DNA from 3 places in the Rhizobium sp. 05N430 genome. Region 3 is predicted to be linked to each of the others. Evidence: riboswitches for the same ligand, from Rfam matches in the RefSeq annotation. Region 3 holds a riboswitch; each other region holds the start of a gene.
What was found. A riboswitch is a leader RNA that binds a small molecule or an ion and turns the genes downstream of it on or off. The one in region 3 is predicted to bind cobalamin.
Positions count from the first base shown of each region.

Region 1: linked by a shared signal. The riboswitch ahead of cobU (bifunctional adenosylcobinamide kinase/adenosylcobinamide-phosphate guanylyltransferase) and the one ahead of AC1DJO_RS21895 (ABC transporter substrate-binding protein) in region 3 are both predicted to bind cobalamin.
Region 2: linked by a shared signal. The riboswitch ahead of bluB (5,6-dimethylbenzimidazole synthase) and the one ahead of AC1DJO_RS21895 (ABC transporter substrate-binding protein) in region 3 are both predicted to bind cobalamin.

Region 1 covers NZ_JBFTMO010000001.1:458,579-463,200, reverse strand. The annotation lists gene cobN (cobaltochelatase subunit CobN) at 1-1,242, opposite strand, end outside; gene cobW (cobalamin biosynthesis protein CobW) at 1,246-2,292, opposite strand; gene cobU (bifunctional adenosylcobinamide kinase/adenosylcobinamide-phosphate guanylyltransferase) at 2,298-2,810, opposite strand; cobalamin riboswitch at 3,093-3,483, opposite strand; gene AC1DJO_RS02295 (chloride channel protein) at 3,706-4,622, shown strand, end outside.
Region 2 covers NZ_JBFTMO010000001.1:596,200-600,821, forward strand. The annotation lists gene AC1DJO_RS02935 (NYN domain-containing protein) at 1-483, shown strand, start outside; gene AC1DJO_RS02940 (TolB family protein) at 516-1,346, shown strand; cobalamin riboswitch at 1,364-1,545, shown strand; gene bluB (5,6-dimethylbenzimidazole synthase) at 1,589-2,272, shown strand; gene AC1DJO_RS02950 (DUF2865 domain-containing protein) at 2,269-3,366, opposite strand; gene AC1DJO_RS02955 (NADP-dependent malic enzyme) at 3,491-4,622, opposite strand, start outside.
Region 3 covers NZ_JBFTMO010000012.1:56,807-61,428, forward strand. The annotation lists gene AC1DJO_RS21880 (bifunctional sugar phosphate isomerase/epimerase/4-hydroxyphenylpyruvate dioxygenase family protein) at 1-346, shown strand, start outside; gene AC1DJO_RS21885 (GntR family transcriptional regulator) at 356-1,030, opposite strand; gene AC1DJO_RS21890 (GntR family transcriptional regulator) at 1,070-1,756, opposite strand; cobalamin riboswitch at 1,917-2,172, shown strand; gene AC1DJO_RS21895 (ABC transporter substrate-binding protein) at 2,338-3,354, shown strand; gene AC1DJO_RS21900 (FecCD family ABC transporter permease) at 3,351-4,391, shown strand; gene AC1DJO_RS21905 (ABC transporter ATP-binding protein) at 4,388-4,622, shown strand, end outside.

The sequences.
Region 1 (4,622 bases), on a different contig from region 3:
GCTGGTGACGATATTGGCCTCGACAGCCGCATCATAACGCGCCGCCGACTTGAACGAGACCGCACGCGCCAGAACCCGTCCATCGACTTCGGGCAGCGCCACATTCATCCCGAGATCGCGCGCCGACAGCCCCTGCGATGACCCGGCCCATGCCTCGCGCGACGAGGCAGACAGGATTGCCTGCAGCACCACGGCGCCGCTTTTTTCCAGCACGGTCGATTCACGCAGAGCGCCGGGCGCCGACACCGCAAAGCCCGTCGTGTTGACCACGACATCAGGAGGCGCCTGATCGAAAATGCTGTCGATGATGCCCTTGGAGACCGGGTCTTTCAGGCTGTAGGCAAAGACCGGCAGCGGCCTGAGACCTTCCGCCGCCAAGGCCTCGATCATCGCCTCGACCGGTGCGGTCTCGCCGCTCTGGACGAGGGCGCGGTAGAAGCTGATGGCGGCGATGGGGGCGTCGTTAGATGTAGAGGGCGGATTACCCCCCTCTGTCCTGCCGGACATCTCCCCCTCAGGGGGGGAGATTGGCTGGGAGGAGCCGCTCGTTCCAGCTTCGATAATTTGGGGAAACGCCAACCACGAGTCGATCTCCCCCCCTGAGGGGGAGATGTCCGGCAGGACAGAGGGGGGTGCCCCGTTCCGCAGCATCGCCGCAGACAACACTCTCCACTCCTCAACCCCAACGACTCCCCGCCCCGGCCACCATATCCCGGCCTTCATCAACGGCGCTGCCGCACCGGGCTTTTCACCACCCGACAGCATCGCCGCCGCATAATCCAGCAGCCACCGCGAATTCGCGTCACCGCCCTCGATCAGATAAGCCCACAGCGCATTGAGATCATCGAGCGCCACATTGGAAAACGGCGTCAGCCCCGCATCCGGCTTGGAATCCCCGGGCAGAACGGCAATTCGCGCGCCATACCGTGCCGCACAGGCATGCAGAGCCTCCAGCGCATAGTGAAAATAGCTGGCGCCGCCGAGCGCGCGGACAATGATAAGTTTCGCATGCCGCGCCGTCCGCTCGACATAGGCATCGACGGACATCGGATGCTTGAGGCTCATCAGGCTGGCAAGCCTGAGCGTCAGCGGCGAACCGCCGCCCTGTCCGTGGGCGGCGGCGATGGCCACAAGCTCCGTATCCGCCGCAGACAGGAACAGGATATTGCCAGGCGACTGGCCAAGATCGATGGCCTCGTCACCGTCGCTGATCGTTCCTTTCTGGGCGAGAAGCAGATGCATGGATCAGACGAGCGCCTCGATGGCCTTGCGCACGGCCGCCTCGTCCATGTCATGCAGACCGATGACGACGAGACGCGTGCCGCGCGTTTCGCCGGTAGCCCAGGCGCGGTCGAAATACTGGTCGATACGGCTGCCGACAGCCTGGATCTGCAGGCGCATCGGCTTGCCCGCGACATCGGCAAAGCCCTTGAGGCGCAAAACGTCATGCTCGGCAATCACGCCCTTCAGCTTCTCGATGAAACCGGCCGTATCGGCAATCGCACCAAGCTCGACGATGAAGCTGTCGAACTCGTCGTGGTCATGCGGCGTGCCGTCCTCATGCTCGAGCTCGTGATGGGACTTGCGATTGGCGATATCTTCCTCGGTGCCGACGCCGAGGCCGAGCAAGACGCTGGCCGGAACGTCGCCGTTCTTCGCCTCGATCAGCGCAGGCTTCCGCGAAATGCGCGACGCCACTTCGTCACGGACGCGAATAATGCCTGCGGCATCCAGCAGGTCCGTCTTGTTGAGCACAATCAGATCGGCGCAGGTCAGCTGATCCTCGAACAGCTCCTCGATCGGACTCTCGTGGTCGAGCGACTCGTCTTCGGCGCGGCGCGCATCGACGGCATCGTGGTCGTCGGCGAACCGTCCGGCGGCAACGGCAGCGCTGTCGACGACGGTGATGACGCCATCGACGGTCACTTCGCTGCGGATATCGGGCCAGTTGAAGGCGGCGACCAGCGGCTGCGGCAGCGCAAGACCCGAGGTCTCGATGACGATATGATCGGGGCGCTGCTCGCGCTCGAGCAGCTTGGTCATCGTAGGAATGAAATCGTCGGCAACGGTGCAGCAGATGCAGCCGTTCGTCAGTTCGATGATGTCGTCCTCGGTGCAGTTCTCGGCGCCGCAGCCCTTCAGCACGTCTCCATCGACGCCGAGATCGCCGAATTCGTTGATGATCAGCGCGATCTTCTTGCCGCCGGTGTTGGAAAGCAGGTTGCGGATCATCGTCGTCTTGCCGGCACCGAGAAAGCCGGTGATCACGGTTGCGGGGATCTTCTGGTTCATAAACTTCAACCCTTCATTTTCAGCGGCAGCCCTGCCGCGATAAAATACACGTCCGCGGCAGAGGCCGCGATCATCTGGTGCAGCCGCCCGGCATGATCACGGAAATCCCGCGCCATCCGGTTCTCGGGCACGATCCCGAGGCCGACTTCATTGGAAACAAGCACAAGCCGCGCCCTGGCCTTCGGCAGCCAGGCAGCAAGGGCAGCAGATTCCGCCGCCATGTCCCGCTCGCCCATCATCAGATTGGTGACCCAGAGCGTCAGGCAATCGACAAGGATCGCCCGCCCTTCGCCGTCGGCGGCCGACAGGCACTCGACAAGCTGCAGCGGCTCCTCATGCGTCGTCCAGGATGGCCCGCGATCGTTCCTGTGGGCGGCAATCCGCGCCCGCATCTCGTCATCCCAGGCACGCCCAGTGGCGATATAGTGGCGCTCGAGGCCGCTATCGGCGATCAGCTGCTCTGCGAAACGGGATTTTCCCGAACGGGCGCCGCCGAGCACGAAGGTGGTGCTGCTCATGTGAGGATGGCTCCGGCATCAGCGTATTGGCGTCCGCCACACCCACGTCCCTCATTCCTGCGCCTGCCACAGGAATCCAGCCACGGCGCGTCGGCGCCGTGAATGAATCGCAACTGCAGGAAAACGAGTCTCCTGTGCCCAAGGACTTGGGCACGCTGGATTCCTGTGACAAGCACAGGAATGAGGGAAATCCTCAGGGCCGCACGTAACGGCATGCAAATTCGTGTTTCAGCCATGACAACCTCCGTGCTGGCAGCGGACAAGATTGCCCTTGGGTGGGCTCTTCGCCCGGCACGGTTGGCAGGTCTCCTGGCTCGCGGTTTGAGGCCTCGACAGGGATGGCGCAAGGCCATCCCTGATCGTGCCAGCGGATCTTCCTCGCCTTCCCGGCTGCATTCTCGTGAAAAGGCGGACGATTCGTAGAAATGGAGGCGTCCAGCCCCTGCTGATCACGATGCATTCCAGTGGCTTTTCCGGTGTCCTTGAGCCACAGCCCTGCCGCGGAATGCAGCGATCAGCCAGTGGTGCCGGTGCACCGGATGGAAGACCCTGACCGCTCTACAGTCGCGGGGTCGGCTGTGATGAAGACGCCCGGTTTGGGTCCGCCCCGTCACATTCCCTTTTCATCCAGGGCGGCAATCACCGCTCCGGAACCATCCGTTATTGATTTCATCGTTAGGCGCGCGGCAGCGCGAAGTCAATCGAGCCTGGCATGATGGAAAATGCCCCGTATTAACACGACTGAGTCTACCAAACAGATAGTCTATTAAATTCATTGACTTACGACGCGATTTCACTTGCCGTCGCCTCGCTTTTGCTGCAATTGCTCGCGAAATCATGCGGCGCACAACGCGCGCTTCCTTGATCCTGCTCCCCGTCGCCTAGTTCTGTCATCATGCTCACGAAAACCGATATCGGCCGCCTGACGCGGCGCCATCTCAAATTCGATTTGGCGCGGCTGCGCGCGCTGGCGCGCCAGAACGAAATGGGCATGGTTTTCGCCGGTGGCGCGGTCGGCGTCATCTCTGGCTGCGCGGTCACCGGCATGAGCCTGATCTCCCGCGAGATGCACAGCCTCATCTTCGGCATCAGCGATGTCGATCGTCTCAGCTCCTCCGATATCAGCAACAAGCTGCTGCTGCTTTTGGCACCGGTCTGCGGCGGCATGCTTCTCGGCCTGCTGCTCTTCATCCTCAGCAGGACGCGCAAGAAGCCGATGGTCGACCCGATCGAGGCCAATGCGCTGCATGGTGGCCGCCTCTCGCTGACGGACAGCATCATCGTGGCGATCCAGAACCTGATCTCCAACGGTTTTGGCGCGTCCGTGGGCCTCGAGGCCGGCTATACGCAGCTGGCGGCTGGCCTGGCCTCGAAGCTCGGCCTGAAGCTGCAGCTGCGCCGCGCCGATCTGCGCGTCCTCCTCGGCTGCGGTGCGGCAGGCGCTATCGCCGCAGCCTTCAATGCCCCACTAACCGGCGCCTTCTACGCGTTCGAGCTGATCATTGGCACCTACACCATCGTCTCGCTGACACCCGTTGTCGTCTCTGCCCTGCTCTCGACGCTGGTGGCACGGCTGCTGGCAGGCAACGATTTCACCATCGACGTCGGCAGGTTCGGCACTGTGGTGCCGGCCGATTATGTGCCGGCCATTCTGCTTGGCGCCTGCTGCGCCGGAGCCGGCATCCTGATCATGCAGGGCGTTTCCTTTGTCGAGGAACTGGCCCGCAAGAGTTCCGTACCGACGCCGGTACGCCCGGCGCTCGGCGGCATCGTCGTCGGCCTGCTGGCCACAATCTCTCCGCAGGTGCTTTC
Region 2 (4,622 bases), on a different contig from region 3:
ATCCTGCTTGCCATCGATGCAATGGAATATCTGGCCGGTTCGGCGATCGATCTTTTCTGTATCGCCAGCAGCGACCGCGATGTCGGCCATCTGGCGATGCGTATCCGCATGCGCGGCAAGCAGGCGATCGGACTGGGCGCGCCCAACGCATCGGCGCTGTTGCGGCAGTCCTTCGATGATTTCTTCGAGCTGAATGTTGGTGAGGCGAATTCCACCTTTGCGCTGCCGAAGGTGATTGCGCTGCAGCCCTCTCCAAATATCCGGCCCTATATCACCCAGGCGCTGCAGGCGGCCAAGCTGCAGGGCGAAGGCTGGCTCGATATCGCTGAACTCGGGACGCTCTTGCGGCAGGTCTATCCGGAGTTCAAGGCGCAGCATTTCGGCGCTCCGAACCTCAGCTCGCTTTTGAAGCGATGCGCCTTTATCGAAACGCAGATGCATGGCACAAACCGCATGCAAATCAGAATGAAGCGGAACGGCTAAGCGCCGGGCCGCAGCAAATGCGGGAGGCATGCATGCGCAGTTCGGTCGAGATCTACAATATCCGCACGGCCAAGAGCCGGGTCGTGTTCCAGACGGAGCAGCTGATCGAGGCGCCGAATTTCTCGCCCGATGGCCGCTACCTGCTGCTGAACGGTGATGGCCTTCTCTATCGCTTGTCACCGGACGGTGAGGGCGGTTTGCAGCAGGTCGATACCGGCTTTGCCACGGCCTGCAACAACGATCACGGCATTTCGCCCGATGGCCGCCGCTATGTGATTTCCGACAAGACCGAGCACGGCAAATCCTGCATCTATACGCTGCCGTCGGAAGGCGGCGCGCCAAAGCAGATCACGGAAAACCTGCCGTCCTACTGGCATGGCTGGTCGCCTGACGGAAAGGAACTCGCCTATTGCGGCATTCGCGGCGATCTCTTCGATATCTACACGATTTCTGTCGATGGCGGCGCGGAGCGGCGGCTGACGCAGGGCGAGGGGCGCAATGACGGGCCGGATTATTCCTTTGACGGGCAGTGGATCTATTTCAATTCCAGCCGTACCGGGCTGATGCAGATTTGGCGCATTCATCCCGATGGGACCGGTTTGGAGCAGGTCACGCATGACAATTACGGCAACTGGTTTGCCCATCCGGCGCCTACCAACGACAAGGTGCTGCTGCTTTCCTACGACCCTGACGTCTTCGATCATCCGCGCGACCTGCATGTGCGCCTGCGGTTGATGGATATGGACGGCGGCAATCTGACGACGCTCTTCGAGCTGTTCGGCGGGCAGGGCACGATCAATGTTTCCTGCTGGTCACCAGAAGGTGACGAGTTTGCCTATGTCCGGTATTTCCCGTCTACTTGAAGCGTCTCTGAAAAGCGGGCAAGAGGCTTTGGTCAGGTGCCCGCTTGTCGCGGGAGAATCGGGAATCCGGTGCAAGCCCGGAACGTGCCCAACGCTGTAAGGCCGACGCCTGCCGCATCATGCCACTGGTTGACACCGGGAAGGCTGCGGCGGGCGGATGACGCCAAGTCAGAAGACCGGCCTGGCATCATAGACTGATCCCGCGCGGACGGCGGGGCGGTTGCGTTGTTGGGGATTTGACGATGCGGCCCATGAACAAGGATGCGCTTGAAGGCGCGTCCGCCTTTTCCGCTGACGAGCGCGACGCCGTCTACCGGGCGATCATGACCAGGCGCGATGTGCGCGACCAGTTTCTGCCGGATCCTGTGCCATCCGATGTGCTGGTGCGGCTACTCGAAGCTGCGCACCACGCGCCTTCGGTTGGCTTCATGCAGCCCTGGAATTTTATCGTTGTCGAAGATGCGGGTGTGCGGCAGCGCGTCTGGAACGCCTTCGATCGCGCGAACCGCGAGGCGGCTGGGATGTTCGATGGCGAGCGGCAGGCGACATACCGCTCGCTGAAGCTGGAGGGCATCCTCAAGGCGCCGCTCGGCATCTGCATCACTTGCGATCCGTCGCGCAGCGGTGACGTCGTGCTGGGGCGCACACATAACCCGCGTATGGATAGCTATTCAACCGTCTGTGCAGTGCAGAACCTCTGGCTCGCAGCACGGGCTGAAGGCATTGGCGTTGGTTGGGTCAGCATTTTCCATGAGAGCGAACTCAAGGAAATTCTCGGCGTGCCCGCGCATATCGAGATCGTCGCCTGGCTCTGCGTTGGCTATGTCGATGCGCTCTATAGCGAGCCCGAGCTGGCCGTCAAAGGCTGGCGGCAGCGGCTGCCGCTCGACGAGCTGATCTTCCGCGATGGCTGGGGCCGCCGCTAATTCCGCTGTTGCTGCTGCGGCTGCGGGCCCGATGTCGCCGGGTTCTTTAGGTCGATACTGCCCTGGTCGCCGGCGAGAAATTGCGGGCCGATCTGGCGTACCTTGCTGTTGCCGGGGTCATAGGGACGGTCGGGTATCTGTGCCTGCGGCGCAGCCGGTGTGGGGGCTGCAGTTGCCGGCGGCTTGGTGGTGATCGTCGTGATCGAGCCTTTCTGCGGCGGCGCGCTGACCGTCTGGTTCTTGCGCATCTGCTCGTAATAGGCGGTCAGATTGCAGGTGCAGGAGGATTTCTCGCCGGGCGCTCGGTTCTTGTAGGCGAAGGCGTTTGGCATAGCGCTGTAGCGGGCGCCAGTCGCGGCCGAGATCATGTTGGCCGCGTCGGTGTTGGAGACGTCCTGATAGAACAGCTCCGTCTCGATGCCGGGGCACATTTTCGAGCAGGTCGAGGCGTCGCGGCTGAAATCGATCGAGGTCGCATTGGTGCTGATCGGGAAGAAGCCGCCGTCGCAGATGCGCACGCACATGGTGCTGACATGCGACATCATCTCGCCGCGGGGCACGCCATATTGGGTGTTGCCTTCCTCGCCGTTGCCGAGCGGAATGAAGGTATCGCCGCGCATCGCCTGTTCTTCGGTACTTGGCGCTGGGACATCGGCGCGCTCGTCCGGCTGATAACCCGGATCGTCGTTGCAGCCGTTATCGTCGAGGGCGGCCATCAGTTCGCGGCGTTCGTTGACATCGCTGCCGCCGGCCTCCCGCAGTTGGTTGCGGCGGTCCTGGAGGTAGTGGATGTTGTCGATCATCCGCGATTCCGATTCCTGCAGGTCGCTGCAGTAGCGGTCATTCTCGCCGCCGATAACAACCATGCTGTCTACGCTGCAGCCGTTGCTGCGCAGGTCGTTGCGCAGCTTGCGGAGCTCGAGGTTCTGTTCGGCTATGGCGCTTGCATATTGGCGGATCTCCGGGCCGTTGCCGATCACCTGCGGCAGGTCGGCAAGGCGTCCGCGCAGATCTTCGCAGATCGCGCTGGTCTGCGCCGCCGCGGGCGCGGTAGCAGCGAGAAAGAGAGCAAGGGTCAGGCTTCGGCGTTTCACGGTATCATCCCGCAGCATAGTAAACCGGAAGCGGCAGAGCATTTGCCGCATCCGTTCTGTCTAGCTGCCTTCCGTTAACAAGCTAACGAAGGAATTCTAACGCATTTTTCCGATCTACGGCAAATCACGCCGGCTGCTGCGCCTCGACCACGGCGAGAGCCGCCATATTGACGACGCCGCGGGAGGTCACCGACGGTGCCAGGATGTGGGCCGGAAGGGCCGTGCCGAGCAGGATCGGGCCGACATGCAGGCCGTCGGTCATCGACTTGACGACGCCGAGCGTGATGTTGGCCGCATCGAGGTTCGGGAAGACCAGCAGGTTGGCTTCGCCATGCAGCGTGGTGGATGGCATGACGCGCTTGCGGATTTCGTCGGCGATTGCGCTCTCACCATGCATTTCGCCATCGACTTCGAGATCGGGCGCGGCGTCACGGATCAGCTGCAGGGCACTGCGCATCTTGGTGGCGCTTTCGCTTTCGCGCGAGCCGAAGTTGGAATGCGAGACGAGGGCGGCGCGCGGCGTGATGCCGAAGCGCTTGATTTCCTCGGCAGCCAGAACGGCGGATTCCGCCACTTCCTCGGCGCTCGGATTGAACGTCACGTAGGTGTCGGTGAAGAAGGTGGCGCCGCGCTGCGAGATCAGCAGGCTGAGTGCCGAGAAATCGCGGACATCCTTGCGCTTGCCGATGATCTGGCGAACGTCGCGCAGGTGCTTCTCGTAACGGCCTTCGAGGCCGCAGATCAGCGCGTCTGCTTCGCCGCGGCGCAGCGCCAGCGCACCGATGACGGTGGTGTTGGTACGCACGATCGTGCGGGCAGCTTCCGGGATGACGCCCCGGCGGCCAACGAGCGACAGATAGAGATCGACATATTCGCGGAAACGCGGATCGTCTTCCGGATTGATGACGGCGAAGTCGGAGAGCGGGCGGATGCGCAGGCCGTAGCGTTGCAGGCGGGTCTCGATGACCTGCGGACGGCCGATCAGGATCGGTTCAGCAATGCCTTCTTCGATCAACACCTGGGCAGCGCGGAGTACGCGTTCGTCTTCACCTTCGGAGAAGATCACCCGCTTCTTTTCGGCAGCCTTGGCGGCCGTAAAGATCGGCTTCATGATGAAGCCGGAGCGGAAGACGAAGCGGTTCAGCTGGTCGAGATAGGCGTCGAAATCGGTGATCGGACGGCGTGCAACGCCGCTCTCGGCCGCTGCCTTGGCGACAGCAGGCGCGATGCGCAGGATCAGGCGCGGATCGAAGGGC
Region 3 (4,622 bases):
GCATCTGGCCTTCTCGACAGCCGATATCTTCGCCACCGCCAAAGCCCTGCGTGAAAAGGGCTTCAAAGCCTTGCACATCTCGCCCAACTACTACGATGACGTCGAGGCCCGCTTCGGGCTCGATCCCGATCTCAGCGAACGGCTGAAGGCAGAAAACATCCTTTATGATCGCGACGACGAGGGTGAGTATTTCCAGCTCTACAGCGGGACCTACGGGGAGGGGTTCTTCTTCGAGATCGTCGAGCGCCGTGGCTATCGCGGCTACGGCGCGCCGAACGCGATCTTCCGGATTGCGGCGCTGAAGAAGCAGATGCGGCCGGACGGCATCCCGAAGGACGCCTTCTGACTGCCATCGCTAGGCGATGCGGCCGCTTTTCACCACATGTTCAACGCCGCTCAATATGTGGCGGCGGATAACGGCGCGGGCGCCCTCGACGTCCCGCTTCAGCGCGAGTTCGAAGAGGAGCCTGTGATCGTCGACAACCGCTTTGCCGCGAAAACTCTGAGCCAGCATATGATAGCGCAGGAAACGGTCGAAGACGGAGGACAGCGTCTCCATCAGCGTCGCCGAATTACAGGCGGAGACGATCGCCTGATGAAACTCCCAATCGTAGCGGACCCAGTCGATCGTGCGCGAGGCGTCGCCGGCAAGCAGCCTCTTTTCGGCGGCCGCAAGCTTGTGGTGCGCGGCGACGATGCGCCCTTCCCATTCGAGATTCCCCGCGGCAAATGACAGGCCGATGGCATGGGTCTCCAGCACAGTGCGAAGATCGGCGAGTTCCTCCAACTCCTTGAGCGAAGCGGGGCTGACTTCGAAGCCGCGCTGGCCTTCGGCGAGCACCAGGTTTTCGGTGGTCAGGCGGCTCAGGATCTCGCGCAGCGACGACACACTGATCGAATAGTGCTCCTTGGCCTGCTCCAGCTTGATCTTCGCACCCGGCGCCAATGTCCCGGAGATGATATCCTGACGAATTTGCCGGGAGACGACGTCGCTGACAGTCTCGGAATGTTCACCGGTCACTTTGAGCATTGATTCCTCTACGTCCCGCACCATCGTGCGTGGAATACATTATCCTGCCGATAGGCGAATGGTCGCCAGTGAACCCTTGCTCAGCGCATGCTCGACGCCCTGCTGAATATGCCGCTGCAATATTCTCTTCGCCGTCGTGATGTCGCGCTGAAGAGCGGCCTCCAGCAGTTGCTTGTGCTCTTCTTCCGCAACGCCGCCGCGATAGGACAATGCCACCATCTGATATCGCAGATATTTGTCGAACACCGCCGAATGTGTTTCCATCAGCAGGCGCGATCCGCAGGCCGAGATCAGAGCCTGGTGAAACTCCCAGTCGTAGCGCTTCCAGTCTTCCGCCCTACTGGTATCGCCCGAGGCCATCACCTCTTCCATGCGCGCCAGCTTGTAATGGGCCGAGACCAGCCGCGCTTCCCATTCGACATCGCCCTGTTCGAAGGCCTGCTCCAGCGCGTGCTCCTCGAGAAGCAGACGCAGCGCTGCGGTCTCTCTCAGGTCGGCGACCGAAACACGCGCGACTTCGAAGCCGCGCTGCCCCTCGGCAACGACGAGGCCTTCCGATGTCAGGCGGTTGAGAATCTCTCTCAGTGTGCTGACGCTGGTTTGGTAGGCGATTCTCAGATTTTCAAGCTTGAGCTTCTGCCCCGGAGAAAGCCGCCCGAAAATGATATCCGCCCTTATTTGCCGATAGCCGCTCTCTGCGACGGTCTCGTTTGAGATTTCGTTCAACGGCCATTACCTCTGATATTCCCATTTTCTTCATATATAACGGAATAAGTATGCCGTATTCAACAAGCGAAAACGCGATTGGCGGCCGTTCTGCGGGTACTGAACCCTGATTGCCGAACCAGGGTGGCGCGCTGCGCGTCTTGACGGCCGGGATATTAGCGTCGTAACTGCATCCGACGGTTCCCGGAGGAAGTCTCCGACGGGATTAATAGGGAACACGGTGCGGACGACCCAAAAGGGACCAAGACCGTGGCTGCCCCCGCAACTGTAAGCGGATTGCCGATCATCACGGGAGACCAGCCTGCTGGATGTCTCCCTTGGGCCGCAAGGCCATGCCACTGCGATGTTATCGCGGGAAGGCAGATGAGAGGCGAATATTCGCGAGCCAGGAGACCTGCCGTCAAACACGATCCAATCAGCCGGGCGGGGATGCCTGGAAAGGAACAGACATGTTTGACCTGACCCTTCGCCGATACATGGCCTCCATCCGCCTCGATTGGGCTTTCCGCGTCCGCGCTGCGTGAGCAGTCACGCCGTGTTCCGCGGCGTCGTGCTGCCCGCTTCTCCTAAATCGAGGTCCCATGCGCCAGATTATCGCCACGCTCACATTTGCCCTCGGCCTGACCGGCTTCGCCGGTACAAGCCTTGCCGCCACGCAGTATCCTCTGACCCTCAACAACTGCGGGCAGCAGGTCACGTTCAAGAAGGCGCCTGAGAAGATCGTCTCGATCGGCCAGGGGATGACCGAAGTCCTGTTCTCGCTTGGTCTTGCCGGCAAGGTCGCCGGTACCGCCGTCTGGGTCGGGCCGGTCCTGCCGCAATATGCCGATGCAAATAGCAAGATCAAAAGGCTCGCCGACAACGATCCAAGCTTCGAGGCCGTCGTCGGTCAGGAACCCGATCTGGTCGCCGCCGAATTCGAATGGCATGTCGGTGCGCAAGGCTCTGTCGGCAAGCGCGAGCAATTCGCCGATCTCGGCATCAATACCTACATCGCGCCTGCCGACTGCGTCGCCAAGATCAATGCCGATGGCGGTGATGGCGTTCGCAAGGAGCTGTTCACGATGGACCTGATCTATCAGGAGATCGCGGAGCTCTCCGAAATTTTCGACGTCAAGGATCGCGGCGATGCCCTGATCGCCGATCTGAAGAAGCGTGAGGCTGCAGCCGTTGCCTCGATCTCGGGTGCCTCGGGCAAGAACCTGCCCGTTGTCTTCTGGTTCTCCAGCAAAGAGGTCAAGGGCGACGCCTTCATCGCCGGCAAGAACAGCGCTCCGGCCTATATTCTCAAGACGGTCGGCGCGAAGAATGTCGTCACGACCGAAGAGGAATGGCCGTTGGTCGGCTGGGAAACGATTGCCCAGGCAAATCCTGCCGTCATCGTCCTCGCGACCATGGACCGCCGCCGCTATGCCGCCGATGATCCGAAGGTAAAGATCGATTTCCTGGAGAGTGATCCGGTTACCAAGGAACTCGAGGCCGTCAAGAACAAGCATTTCGTGATGATGGACGCCCAGTCGATGAACCCGACGATCCGCACGATCGACGGCATCGAAACGCTGGCAAACGGCATCAAGACCTTCGGCCTTACGCAGTGAAAGTTGCCGCTTCCTGGCAACGCCGGTGGTGGGCGCTCGTTGCGCTCACCGCCGCCGCCGTTCTCCTCCTTGGCGTCATGATCAGCCTTGCCGTCTCGATCGGCGAGATTGCGATCCCAGTTGCGACAACCGCCAAGGCGGTTTCGAACCGGCTGTTTGGAACGGCGTTCGAACTCAGCCGCATCCACGAAGGCGTCATCTGGGACTACCGGCTCAGCCGCGCTTTGGCGGCGGCCAGTGCGGGCGCTTCTCTCGCCCTCTGCGGTGCCATCCTCCAGGCGCTTCTTCGCAACCCGCTCGCCGAACCTTACGTGCTCGGCATTTCCGCCGGCGCCTCGACCGGGGCCGTCTGTGTCATGATCCTCGGACTCGGCTATGGCGTTCTTTCGTTGTCGGGTGGTGCCTTTATCGGTGCGGTGGTGGCCTTCCTGCTTGTCGGCATTCTTGCGACAGGCACCGGGGGCTCCAGCGAACGGATCATTCTCTGCGGGGTTGCCGGCTCGCAGCTCTTCAATGCGCTCACCTCCTATATCGTCACGACATCCGCAAATGCGGAACAGGCGCGCGGCGTGCTGTTCTGGCTCCTGGGGTCGATGAGCGGCGTCCGCTGGCCCGATGTCTATCTGTCGGTGCCGATCGCGATCGCCGGCTTCGCCGCCTGCCAGTTCCACGCCCGCGCGCTCGATGCATTTGCCTTCGGTTCGGATGCCGCCGCATCGCTCGGCGTTGCCGTGCGGCGGGTGCAGATCGTTCTTTTCGGCATCACCGCGATCATGACTGCGGCCGTCGTCAGCATGGTCGGTTCTATCGGGTTTGTCGGCCTCGTCATCCCGCATGCCGCCCGCTTCATCGTTGGCCCGTCCCACAGCCGTCTCCTACCGGCCACGGCGCTCGGCGGTGCGATCTTCATGGTCGGGGCCGATATCGTTTCCCGGATCATCATCACGCAACAGATCTTGCCGATCGGTGTGGTCACCGCGCTTTTCGGCGCCCCAGCTTTCGCGATCATCCTCTATCGCGTCGGGAGAAGTGCATGAGCATCTCCATCGATACCGTGTCCTATTCGGCCGGCGACACCTTAATCATCGATGGCATCACGCTATCGGTGACCCCAGGTAAGGTGCTTGGTCTGCTGGGCCCGAACGGCTCGGGAAAGTCCAGCCTGCTGCGGCTAATCTGCCGCCTGCGCCGCGTCGATAGCGGCGTTATCCGTCTCGGCGAGGACGACGTCGCCATCCTCTCTAGAGCCAGTCTCGCCCGGCGCGTTG